DNA from 2 places in the Arthrobacter burdickii genome. Region 1 is predicted to be linked to the other one. Evidence: riboswitches for the same ligand, from Rfam matches in the RefSeq annotation. Region 1 holds a riboswitch; the other holds the start of a gene.
The links. A riboswitch is a leader RNA that binds a small molecule or an ion and turns the genes downstream of it on or off. The one in region 1 is predicted to bind thiamine pyrophosphate.
Positions count from the first base shown of each region.

Region 2: it holds a riboswitch for thiamine pyrophosphate, as region 1 does, so the genes downstream of both, thiM (hydroxyethylthiazole kinase) here and P5G52_RS05465 (ECF transporter S component) in region 1, are expected to answer to the same signal.

Region 1 covers NZ_JAROCG010000001.1:1,159,547-1,165,887, forward strand. Annotated here, with positions in the region: gene P5G52_RS05440 (FAD-dependent monooxygenase) at 1-730, opposite strand, end outside; gene P5G52_RS05445 (4a-hydroxytetrahydrobiopterin dehydratase) at 758-1,405, opposite strand; gene cycA (D-serine/D-alanine/glycine transporter) at 1,592-3,070, shown strand; partial or broken gene P5G52_RS18280 (FUSC family protein) at 3,235-3,735, shown strand; gene P5G52_RS05460 (DUF4235 domain-containing protein) at 4,467-4,727, opposite strand; TPP riboswitch at 4,889-5,013, shown strand; gene P5G52_RS05465 (ECF transporter S component) at 5,074-5,682, shown strand; gene P5G52_RS05470 (ABC transporter ATP-binding protein) at 5,679-6,341, shown strand, end outside.
Region 2 covers NZ_JAROCG010000001.1:2,829,841-2,836,181, forward strand. Annotated here, with positions in the region: gene thiE (thiamine phosphate synthase) at 6-665, opposite strand; gene thiM (hydroxyethylthiazole kinase) at 665-1,510, opposite strand; TPP riboswitch at 1,549-1,647, opposite strand; gene P5G52_RS13345 (aldo/keto reductase) at 1,801-2,829, opposite strand; gene P5G52_RS13350 (DUF427 domain-containing protein) at 2,952-3,236, opposite strand; gene P5G52_RS13355 (thioesterase family protein) at 3,358-4,134, opposite strand; gene P5G52_RS13360 (MDR family MFS transporter) at 4,518-6,071, shown strand; gene P5G52_RS13365 (Rieske (2Fe-2S) protein) at 6,193-6,341, opposite strand, start outside.

The sequences.
Region 1 (6,341 bases):
CGATGAGCCGCTGGCCGTTCCTGCCCGTGGCGTCCGGTCGCATGGGGAAGGCGAGGAGGAACTCGGTCGCCTCCTGGCGGATGTTGACGGACGCGGGAGGAAGCCCGCTCACTCCCACCGCATCGATCAGGTAGAAGGTCTGCCGGCTGGTGGTCCCCTGGAACGCGATGCCGGACAGGGTGCGGACGCGCGAGGACGCCCCGTCGCAGCCGACGGCGAACCGCGCGGACACGGTTGCCGTGCCCATGGGCCCCTCGACGACGGCCACGACGCCGCCGTCCACCTGGTCCAGCGACCGCAGCCGGTGCCCCCAGCGGACGGATCCGCCGAGGACCTGCAGGTTGTCGACAAGGAGCCGCTCGTTGGCGCTCTGCTCCAGCATGTGCATCCCCGGATAGGGGGAGAGTCCCCTGCCAAGGCCGCCCAGCGGGACCGCAGGGAAGGCCGTGCGCCCGAAACCCGGCCGCACGGACTCGGCGTGCACGGCCTCGGCCAGCACCCGGTCCACGACGCCGAGCTGGTCGTAGATCTCCATGGACCGCGAGTGCACGCCCAGGGCGCGGGACTCCACCGTCGGGCCGTCCTTGCCGTCGATCAGCAGGACCCGGACGCCCAGCTTCACCAGCCAGTTCGCCAGCATCAGGCCGGTGGGGCCGGCTCCCACCACCAGGACGTCGACGCGCCCCGGGTCGTGCCGTTCGCCGTGCTCCATCGCGTCCTCGTGCTCCATGGCGGGCCTCCTCGCCGGTGCCGTTGATCAGCGGTCCAGGGTCGTGCAGATGCAGGCCCGGTTGCCCTCGGCGTCGGCCAGCACGGTGAAGGACGGCGCCCGGGTGGCATCGACCACGGTGCCTCCGGCGGCGACCGCCGCCGCGATGCGGGCGTCCGCCGCGTCGTGCGGCACCCAGAGGTCGATGTGGAATCGCTGCCTCGGCGTCTCGTGCGCGTCGGTGTGCTGGAACCATAGGAGCGGAACGCGTCCGGAGGGGTCGACGACGTCGTCGCCGTCCACCGCGCCGGAATCGCCTGTCAGCAGCGCCGCCCAGAACGGGCCGATCGCGGTCGGGTCGGCGGTGTCGAGGGCGAGCTCGACGACGGCGGGAGCCGCGGGGTCGGCGGCGATGCCGTGCGCGGAGGCGAGTTCGCTGATCGCCCTGGCCAGCCGGACGTCGCGCTCCGTGATGCCGGACGCATCATGGCTGAGGAGCTTCACGTCGACGTGCGGGTAGGTCAGCACGACGTCGGGGTGGTGGTCCATCTCCTCGGCGAGCTCGCCGATGGCCGCGACGAGGGCGAGGCCGGTGGAGAAGTTCCCGGTCAGGAAGCGGGCGTGGAGCGCCCGGGCCAGCTTCCGCCAGTCGCGCAGATCGGCGTCGAGGATCTGGCGGGTGCCGAGGATAGTCATGCGGCCAGTATGGCCCCGTCGGAGAGGCAGGAGAAGGTCTCCCGCCCGCGCGGTCGGCGGCCGAGGGGGCTGTGATTTGACTCTCAGTCCCCTACGGTTCAGGGTTTTATGTCTGTCATATCCGTCTTTACCCACGCAACCGCCGCTGCCTTCCTGCCCCGCGGCTGCGGAAGGAACACCTCCCCCATGTCTGATCCCGTTCTCTCGGCGCCGGCCTCGACCCGCGCCACCGGCCATTCCAGCTCCTCGCCCCACCTGACCCGGGCGCTGAGCAACCGCCACATCCAGTTGCTCGCCATCGGCGGTGCCATCGGCACCGGCCTCTTCATGGGCTCGGGCAAGACCATCTCGCTTGCCGGTCCCTCCGTGATCTTCGTCTACATGATCATCGGGTTCATGCTCTTCTTCGTCATGCGGGCCATGGGGGAGATCCTGCTGTCCAACCTCGAGTACAAGTCCTTCAGCGACTTCGCGGGAGACCTGCTCGGCCCCTGGGCCGGGTTCTTCACCGGGTGGTCCTACTGGTTCTTCTGGGTCGTGACGGGCGTCGCCGACATCGTCGCGATCTCCGGTTACGTGGACATCCTCGCGCCCGGGACCCCGCTGTGGATCCCGGCGCTGGCCACCCCGGTGGTGCTCCTGCTCCTGAACCTGCCCACGGTGAAGGCCTTCGGCGAGGCCGAGTTCTGGTTCGCCATCATCAAGGTCGTGGCCATCCTGGCCCTGATCGCCACCGGCATCGTCATGATCGCCACGCACTTCACCTCTCCCGCAGGGCAGGTCGCGAACCTCGCCAACATCTGGAACGACGGCGGCATGTTCCCGCACGGGCTGTTCGGCTTCATCCTCGGCTTCCAGATCGCGATCTTCGCGTTCGCCGGCATCGAGCTGGTCGGCACCGCCGCCGCCGAGACGAAGGACCCCGAGAAGACGCTTCCCCGCGCCGTGAACTCCATCCCCATCCGTGTGCTGCTCTTCTACGTCGGAGCGCTCACCGTCATCATGGCGGTCAACCCCTGGCGGACCATCGATCCCGCGAACAGCCCCTTCATCGGCATGTTCACCCTTGCCGGGCTCGGTATCGCTGCCGTCGTCGTCAACCTGGTGGTGCTGACCTCCGCCGCCTCGAGCGCGAACTCCGGCATCTACTCGACGTCGCGCATGGTGTTCGGACTGGCACAGGACGGCAACGCCCCGAAGTCCTTCGGCACGCTCAGCCGCCGCCAGGTGCCGCAGAACGCACTGCTGTTCTCCTGCATCTTCCTGCTCGCCGGGCTGATCCTGCTCTACTCGGGCGACTCCGTGATCGGCGCTTTCACGGTTGTCACCTCGGTGGCCTCGGTCCTGACCATGTTCGTCTGGTCCATGATCCTCATCAGCTACCTGGCGTTCCGCCGCCGCCGTCCGGAGCTGCACGAGGCATCGGCGTTCAAGATGCCCGGATCCGCGTTCATGCCGTACGTGGTCCTGGCCTTCTTCCTGTTCATGCTCGTCGCGCTCGGGCAGGCCGAGGACACCCGGCTGGCGCTCTTCGTCACGCCGGTGTGGTTCCTCCTGCTCGGAGCGGCCTGGTACGCCAACCGGAAGACGCCGCTGCAGCAGGCCCGCATCGAGGAGCACAAGGCCACCGTGCAGACCGAGCAGGCGGCCCGCGCAGGCCGCTAGATCCCGGAACGCCGGCCCGGAACGCTGCTCCGGAACATTGTTCCGGAAGACCCGCGCCAAAACACCGAAGGACCGTCCCCCGGGGCGGTCCTTCGGCGTCCTCCCGGAGTGCGGAGCGGCGGGACGTCGACGGTGTGCCCAGGTACGGATGCCATACTGCACCGATGGCCAAGAACAGGACTCCTCCCGGCCGCGGCGTCCTCGCCGCCCGCGTCGACGACGACCTGAAGGAGCGGCTCCGCGCCGCGGTGGTCCATCCCCACCTCCTTTTCGCGGGCAAGGCAGCCCTCGCGGCCGCGCTCGCCTGGACCTTCGCGCTCGCCATCCCGGGGGAGGCTTCCCGGTATCCGTACTACGCCCCGCTGGGTGCACTGCTCGCGCTGTATCCGACCGTCGCGGGAACGCTCAGGTCGGGGCTGCAGACGGTGGCCGGTCTCACCATCGGGATCATCCTGGCCCACATCGCCGTGTGGGCGGGGGACCCGAACTGGCTGACGATCGCCTTCGTCGTCGGCGTGGGCGTACTCCTCGCAGGCGCCCTGCGGAGGACGGCGGGCGGCGGCTCCGGGATCGCGTCCGCCGGGCTGTTCGTCCTGGTTATCGGCAACGACGACCTGGGGTACTCAATGGGGTACTTCGTCCAGACCGTCGTGGGCGTGGGCGTGGGTCTTGCCGTCAGCGCGCTGATCCTGCCGCCGCTGAACCTGGACGACGCCGTGGGGCAGGTGAGCCGGCTCCGCAGGACGGCGTCCCGCCAGCTCCAGGAGATGGGCGTGGCGCTCGAGGAGGACTGGGCGGCGGATGATCCGCGCTGGCCCCAGCGGCGGGACGACCTCACCGCCACGGTACGGAATGCCCGGGAGGCCCTGCAGTACGCGGACGAGAGCAGGAAGGGCAACGTCCGGCGGCGCTTCCATCCGCACGACGCGGACCGCGACCACCGGCACGTCGAGGTCCTCGAAGCCGTCGCGACCCACACGCTGAACATCACCAACATGCTGCAGGACGCGCTCCATGGAACGTCCCGCGAGCAGCCCCTGCCCGCCGCGGTCCGGCAGCCCCTGCAGCAGGCCTTCACCGCCGTCGGCGACGTCCTGGACCTGTGGACGGTGGAGGAGGACGACGCCGGGACGCTGCGGGTGGCCGAGCGGAGCCTGAAGGCACTCGAAATTGCTGCGTACGAGTCCTCGTCGAAGGACGTCCCCTTCGGCGCCGCGGCCGCGATCGGCATGAACCTGCACCGCATCCTGCAGGCCGTTCGGCAGGAGCAGGAGCAGGAGCAGGACATCGAGCAGGAAACAGGCCGGGCGGCTAGCTGCACTGCCCAGGGACACGGCGAGGGGCACCCCGAAGAGTGCCCCTCGCTACTGCGTGGAACTTCCTGCGTGAAATCCGCTCAGGTCAGGTCGCGGGTCTTCGCGAACCGGTCGATCGCCTTCTGCGTGGAACGGTTGGTGAGAACCTGGATGGTGGTGCTCACCACACCCGAGACGATCGCGAACACCAGGGCCGAGCGCAGGGTGTTCTCCAGCCCGTCCTTGCTCTTCGGTGGTGCTTCACCCGTGATCTTCTCCCACAGGAAGTCGACGAGCTTGGTCCCCACGAAGCCGGCGCCGACGCTCATGCCCGCGCCGAGCAGCTTGAACAGTACGTTCATGTCTCTCCTTCTGGTCCGGTAGTCCTCCGCCTAGCCTAGCCGCGGCGGGCGGCCCCCGGCACAGGAAGATGCACGCACGGACCCGGACCCTGCATGAGGCGGGCGGGCGCGCAACCACCTGCCGGGCTTCCCCTGCGGTGTAGGATCGGTAACGCTCAACCAACAAACGACAGGGGAGCGCCGATCCGCAGCATGCTGCGGGAACGGGCGCTGAGAGTGCGGACCGCCGCAGACCCTCGAACCTGATCCGGCTAGTACCGGCGAAGGGAGTCGAGTTCTCAGAGTGCACGGAAACTGCTCCGGCAGCCCCGCCACCCTCCCCTCCTGTACCTCAGGAGGAAACACCATGGCATCATCAACCGCCCTCAAGGGCACCTCTCCCCGCACCCGCCAATGGCGCGTCGTCGACATCGTGGTGGCCTCGGTCATCGCGGTCGCCGTCGGCGTCCTGTTCTTCGCATGGTCCGCGGGGTACTCGGGCATCAGCCTGCTCACGGCGGGCTTCCCGCCCCTGGCCGGGCTGTACTCCGGCGGCTGGCTCATCGCGGGGGTCCTCGGCGGGCTCATCATCCGCAAGCCGGGAGCAGCACTCTACTGCGAGGTCCTCGCCGCCGCGGTATCGGCCCTCATCGGAACGCAGTTCGGCCTGAGCGTGCTGCTCTCCGGAGCCATCCAGGGGCTCGGTGCCGAGCTCGTCTTCCTGCTCTTCCTGTACCGGAAGTGGAACCTGCCCGTGGCGCTGTTCGCCGGTCTCGGTGCCGGCCTCGCGCTCGCGATCAGTGAGAACATCCTCTACAACGCGCTGTGGACGTTCGAGTTCAAGCTCCTGTACACGGTGTTCGCATCCATCTCCGGCATCGTCATCGCCGGGCTGCTGTCCTGGCTCGCCATGCGGGGCCTCGCCAGGACGGGCGTGCTGTCCTCGTTCGCTGCGGGCCGCACGGCGGACGAGTGACACCAGCGCAGTCCCCGTCCACGGGAGCCGTCCACGTTCGCGCCCGGGGATGGGGCTGGCGCCACGCCGGCCGGAAGTCCTTCGCCGCACGCCGGCTCGATCTCGACATCTCTCCGGGGGAGCGGGTCCTGCTCCTCGGGGCCTCCGGCGCGGGCAAGTCCACGGTGCTCTCCGGCCTGGCCGGGCTGCTCGGCACCGACGACGAGGGCGAGCAGGAGGGTGAGCTCCTGCTCGACGGCGCGCAGCCGGCCGCTGCCCGGGGACGAGCCGGGCTCGTCCTCCAGGACCCCGAGACGCAGGTGGTCCTCGCCCGTGTGGGTGACGAGGTGGCCTTCGGGGCCGAGAACCTGTCGGTGCCGCGCGAGGAGATCTGGCTGCGCGTGGGTCGGGCGCTCGACGACGTCGGCCTCGACCTCCCCCTCGATCACCCCACGACGGCGCTCTCCGGGGGCCAGAAGCAGCGGCTCGCGCTCGCGTCCGTCCTCGCGATGGAACCCGGCCTGCTCCTGCTCGACGAGCCCACCGCGAACCTCGATCCCGACGGAGTCCTCGAGGTCCGCGACGCCGTCGTCCGCGTCCTCGAGCGCACCGGGGCCACGCTCGTCGTCGTCGAGCACCGCGTGGCGGTGTGGGCCGACGTCGTCGACCGCGTGGTCGTG
Region 2 (6,341 bases), 1.7 Mb from region 1:
GCTCCTCAGGACTCCCAGGCCTCCAGCAGCAGCCCGGCGGCACCTGCGGGGTCGGGTGCCGCGCAGATCGCGGACACGACCGCCATCCCTGCCGCTCCCGCCCTGCGGAGCGGGGAGGCGTCCGCCGCGGTGATGCCGCCGATCGCCACGCAGGGCAACTGCGCCGTGCCCGCCAGGGCAGCGACGCCGTCGACGCCGAGCGGCGCCGGGTGGTCCGGTTTCGTGGCCGTGGCATGCACCGCGCCGATGCCGAGGTAGTCCACCGTGCCGGCGGGAAGAGCATGGGCGACGGCGAACTCGTCAGCCGTCGCCGCACTGAGCCCGACGACGGCGTCGGGGCCGACGATGCGCCGCACCAGGTCGGGCGGCAGGTCGGACTGGCCCACGTGGACGCCGTGCACCTGTGCGCCCTGCGCCCGCGCCGCGAGGTACACGTCCACCCTGTCGTCGACCAGCACCGGCGCCCGACCGGCGACGGCGTCGGCGACCGCGGCGAGGAGCGCGACCAGGTCCCGCCCTCCCGCGTGCTTGTCCCGCACCTGCACGCAGGTCGCACCCCCTGCCACGGCGGCGGCGACGACGTCGACGACCGTCCGGGGCGCGCACAGCGCCGTGTCGGTCACGAGGTAGAGCGGCAGGTACGACGCCGGATCCGGCCGCGCCATCAGGAGTCCTCCGGCAGGACCAGGCCCTGACGGACATCGGCCGGGGTGATCGCCGCGAGCGCATCGAGGAAGCGCGGGGCGAAGGTTCCCGGGCCTTCCGCCAGGATCGCGGCTTTCTCTGCGGCGAGCGTGTACACGCCGGTGGCCGCAGTTGCCGCGAGCAGTGGATCCGGTGTGAGCGAGGCGAAGGCCGCCATCACGGCACCGAGCGCGCAGCCGCCGCCCGTGACGCGGGTCAGCAGCGGCGTGCCGTTGGCTACCCGGATGACGGCGCCGTCGGCCGGGACGACGGCGTCGACGGCACCCGAGACGGCGACGACGGACCCGTACCGCGATGCCAGCAGGCGTGCGGCGCCCAGCGCCGCGGCCGGCTCGTCCAGGGAGTCCACGCCGCGTCCGCCACCGCCCGAGCCGGCGAGTGCGATGATCTCCGATGCATTGCCGCGGAGAATGGTCGGGCGCTGGGCGACGAGCTGCTGGGCCGTCCGGGTGCGAACGGTCAGGAACCCCACGGCGACGGGATCGAGGACCCACGGCGTGCCGGACGACGCCGCTGCCCCGGCGGCCTCGAGCATGGCCGCGCGCTGCGCCTCGGTCGGTGTGCCGAGGTTGACGAGCACCCCGGAGGCCACGGGCGCGAACTGCGCCGCTTCCCCGGGGATGTCGACCATGGCGGGGGCTGCACCGAGGGCGAGCAGCACGTTCGCGGTGAAGTTGGTGACGACGGCGTTGGTGATGCACTGGATCAGCGGGGAGGCGCTGCGCAGGTCTGCGAGCAACCCGGCGCAGGCCTCGGCGCTGATCGTGCGGGCGGGGTCCGCGGTTGCCGAAGGGAATTCCGTCATGTGCTGCCTTCCGCTGGGGCGAGAGGACGGACGGACACCAGGGCCCGGCAGGACATCCCTTCGCCAGTATGAGCTGGATCAGGTTCGACGGGTCTTATCTCAGCCCCTCCGGTGGAGGGACACCCCGTGTCGCTGCTCGAACGATAACGCGTTGCGCGGATGCTTCCAAGCCCGTCACCGCCCCGGCGTGCCGGGCGCCGGTCGGAGGGACCAGCGCCGGGACCGGCGGCCGCGCGGGCCCGACCTGCCGGGGCGCCGGTCGGAGCAGCGCCGGACGGACCAGCGCCGGGCTAGCGGCCGCCCTCGATCTTGCGGCTGCGCTGCTCCTGCCCCGGGGCCCCGTAGGGGTAGTCCCCGAAGGTGGGGGCGCTGACCTCGTCGAGTCGGTGGAGCTCTTCGGGCGTCAGCACGACGCCGGACGACGCGAGGTTGTCGGCCAGCTGGTCCTGCGTGCGTGCGCCGAGGATCACGGAGGTCACGGCAGGCTTCGCGGCGACCCAGGCGAGCGCGACGTGGGAGGCGTTGATGCCCCGCTCGGCCGCGATGCCGGTGACGGTGTCGACGATGTCCCACGTCCGGTCCGCGTTGCGCTTCTCCCAGGCTTCCATGCCGCGCTTGGGGTTCTCCCCGAGCCGGGTGGCGCCCGTCGGCTCGGCGTCGCGGGTGTACTTCCCGGTGAGCCAGCCGCCGCCGAGCGGGGACCACGGCAGCATGCCCATCTCGGCGTCGAGCACGGCGGGGACGATCTCGGCTTCGATGTCGCGCACGAGCAGCGAGTACTGGGGCTGCAGCGTCACCGGCAGTGAGTAGCCACGCTGGCGGGCGATCATCACGGCCTTGGTGAGCTGCCAGCCGGTGTAGTTCGAGAACCCGTAGTAGCCGATCTTGCCCTGGACGACCGCCCCGTTGAGGAAGCCGAGGGTCTCCTCGAGCGGGGTCAGCGGATCCCACGCGTGCACCTGGTACAGGTCGATGTGGTCGACCCCGAGCCGTGCCAGCGAGGCGTCGAGCGCTCGCCGGAGGTGCCGCCTCGACAGGCCGAGGTCGTTGGGGCCGGTTCCCATCGGGAAGCGTCCCTTGGAGGCGAGGACCATCCGGTCCCGTTCCACCGGGTTCTTCGCGAGCCAGCGGCCGATGATCTCCTCAGAGGTGCCGGCGGAGTACACGTCCGCCGTATCGATCAGGTTGCCGCCTGCCGCGGCGTAGTCGGACAGGATGGCGTGTGACGTCGCCTCGTCCGACTCCGCCCCGAAGGTCATCGTGCCGAGGGCGAGGTGGGACACCGAGGTGCCGCTGTTGCCGAGTTTCCGGTACTCCATGGGGTTGCTCCTTTGCTGTGCGCCGTGCGGCGCCGTGTCCTTGGATCCTGAGCCGAGCGCAGCTGTCCTGCTAGCAGCATGGCAGGGGGCGCCGTCATGGGACGGCGCCCCTTGTCCGCTGCTCACTCGCTGACGGTGACGCCCTTCCAGAAAGCGTAGTAACCGCGGATGTTCTCCGCCGCTTCTTTCGGTTCCGGGTAGCTCCAGGCGGCGTCCCTGTTCTGCTCGCCGTCCACCACCAGGGTGTAGTAGCTCGCCGTGCCCTTCCAATGGCACACGGTGTGCGTCTCCGTGGGGACGAACAACTCGGAGGAGATGGAACCCGGGGGGAAGTAGTGGTTCCCCTCGACCATCACGGTGTCCGCCGACTCAGCGACGACCCTGTCTTTCCAGATTGCTTTCGTCATGGTTCCTCTTCCTCGGGACCTCCGGTCGCGCGGGCAGGCTGTCCGCACCCTGCCGACGGCGGCGAGGGCGTCCGTACCCGGTGCAACCCCGCCGAGCGCCGGGGCATTCCGGGCACGAGGGTCAGAGCTTGCGCACCGTGAGGATCTGCTCGATCCGCCCGAAGGGACCGTCGAGGTCGTGCGCCACGCTGGAGGTGAGTCCCACACCGTTCGCGCCGAACGTGACGCGCGTATCGAGGCCGAGCCACTCGCCGGTCGGCGGGCGGTGGAGGTGGATCTGCAGGTCGACGTTCGGGAACATCCAGCTGTCGCCACCGGGTGCCACGCGCGAGGCGATGCCGTTGGCCGCGTCCATCATGCCCACGAGGCGCACGACGTCGGCGCTCGTCCTGCCCTCCACCATCGGGTAGGGGTTCCGTATCCAGACCTGCCCCCGCCCGGGACGGTGGCCCGGTACCACCCGGACCTCCAGGGACCGGATGAACCCTCCGGGCCACGCCGTCATGCCCTCGTGCGGCCCGGCGGCTTCGGGTCCGGGCATCCGCGGGTCCTCCACGGCGGCGACGGCGGCCGTGTCCTGGGTGGCGAGGCGCCATGCCTTCGCCACGATGGCGGTCCTGCCGCCGGCCTCCATGCGTGCCTCGAGCAGTTCGATGGTCCGTCCGGGCCGGACGACCGCTGTGCTGACCTCGAATTCACCGCCGGGGATCATCCCGAGGATGTCGAAACTCAGGCGGCCGAGCTGCATGCCGTCCCGCGGCTGGCAGTCGAGGAGGCACTGGGTCAGGAGGCCCGAGATCGGTGCCATGTGCTGCTCTTCCGGGTTCCAGGCGCCCTGGGCGTGGATCGTCGATTCGAACCTCCCGCCGCCGAGATCACGGTAGAAAGAATCGGGCACGGAAATCTCCTTCGTTGGACGAGCCGGGATCGCGTCCTGCGCGGCGAGCGGAGGAAAAGGCCCTGGACATCGGTCCCGGGTCACGCACCCGCCCCATGCTAGTGGAGCAATCACCGTCGCAGGCACAGGCCGGTGCGCTCCCGGCGGCGTCCCGAACGCGTGCCGAGCGCGTGCCGAAGGGGCACCGACAGGGCCACGTCCCGGCGGACACACCAACGGGCACACGGAATGGCGTACCGGAAGGACGGCATCCCGGAATAGGATCCGGACACCGGCGGTTCAGTTGACTGAGCGGGCCGGCCATTCAGCGCCCGGTCCCGAACGTGGCCCGTACGGAGGACATCCGACGGCGCCGTACAGCATTTCGAACCGAGCGGATTCCCATGACCTCCAGTCCCCCGTCCCGCGTATCAGACGCGACTCCGAGCCGAGCAGGCGCTGCGCCGTCCCGCCCTGCCGTCTCCCCCGGCACTGCCTCCTCTGACACCGCCCCCTCCGGAGCCGTCGGCCAGGGCGCCCTCCCAGCACGCGACAAGCTGGTCATCACCATCTTGCTCATCTCCGCGTTCGTGGTGATCCTCAACGAGACGATCATGGGCGTGGCCATCCCGCGCCTGGTCGAGGACCTCGGCATCACCGTCGGTGCAGGCCAATGGCTGAGCACGGCCTTCATGCTGACCATGGCCGTGGTCATCCCGGTGACCGGCTACCTCCTCCAGCGCTTCACCACGCGCCCGGTCTTCATGGCCGCCATGGGGCTGTTCAGCCTCGGCACCCTCATCGCCGCCCTGGCCCCGGGGTTCGCCGTGCTCGTGGTGGGCCGCGTCGTCCAGGCGAGCGGCACGGCGATCATGATGCCGCTGCTGATGACGACGGTCATGACGCTCGTGCCTCCCGCATCGCGTGGCAAGATCATGGGCAACATCTCGATCGTGATCTCCGTGGCGCCCGCGCTGGGCCCCACCATCTCCGGAGCCATCCTCAGTGTGCTCGACTGGCGCTGGATGTTCTGGCTGGTCCTGCCGATCTCCCTCGCGGCCCTGGTCATCGGATCGGCCAAGATGCAGAACGTCACCGAGCCGCGGCGATCGTCGATCGACGTGCCGTCGGTCATCCTCTCCGCCGTGGCCTTCGGCGGCATCATCTACGGCCTCAGCCAGCTCGGTGAAGCCGCCGCCGGCAGTGCCTTCCCTGCGTGGATCCCCCTGGTCGCCGGCATCGTCGGACTCGCCGCCTTCATCTCCCGCCAGCTCGTGCTGCAGCGCCGGGACGCGGCCCTGCTCGACCTGCGGGTGTTCACGTCCGGCAACTTCACCATCTCGATCGTCGCCATCGCGGTGAGCATGATGGCCCTCTTCGGCACCATCATCCTGATCCCGATCTACGTCCAGAGCGTCCTCGGCCTGGATCCGCTGGCGTCCGGGCTGCTGCTCCTCCCCGGCGGCCTCGCCATGGGCCTCCTCGGCCCCGTCGTCGGCCGGATCTACGACCGCCGGGGGCCACGGGTCCTCCTGGTCCCGGGCGCGCTCCTGGTCAGCGCGGTGTTCTGGTCGATGACCCAGGTCACCGAGACGACCCCCGCGCAACTCGTCCTCGTGGCACACGTCCTGCTCAGCATCGGGCTTGCCCTCATGTTCACACCGCTGATGACCTCGGCCCTCGGGTCTGTCAGGCCGCACCTGTACTCGCACGGCAGCGCGGTCTTCGGAACGGCGCAGCAACTGGCAGGCGCTGCCGGCACCGCGCTCTTCATCTCGGTGATGACCCTCCAGTCGACGGCACTTGCGGCCGACGGCGCCGCGCAGCTTCCGGCGATGGCCGGTGGTATCCGGGCGGCGTTCCTGTACGGGGCGGTCATCTTCCTGCTCGCCGTCGTCGCCTCGTTCTTCGTGCGCACGCCCCAGGTGACCGGGGATGCTCCCGCGCCCGTGCACTAGGAGCCTGCACCAGGAGCCCCCGGCTCGACGAAGAAGCCCCGCCGGGTCCTCCCGGCGGGGCTTCTTCGTAGGTGCGGTTGTCGGTGCAGTTGTTGGTGCAGTTGTCGGTCCGGCGTGCGCGTCAGGACGCCGGCTGGCGCAGCTCGATGTAGCCGTCACTGGTGACTCGCGTCTCGTAGACGGGCTGCGGCACGGCAGCGGGCCCGCGGTAGTTCTTGCCGTCGTCGAGCCGGAACATGCTCTGGTGCCACGGGCACGTGATGCAGCCGT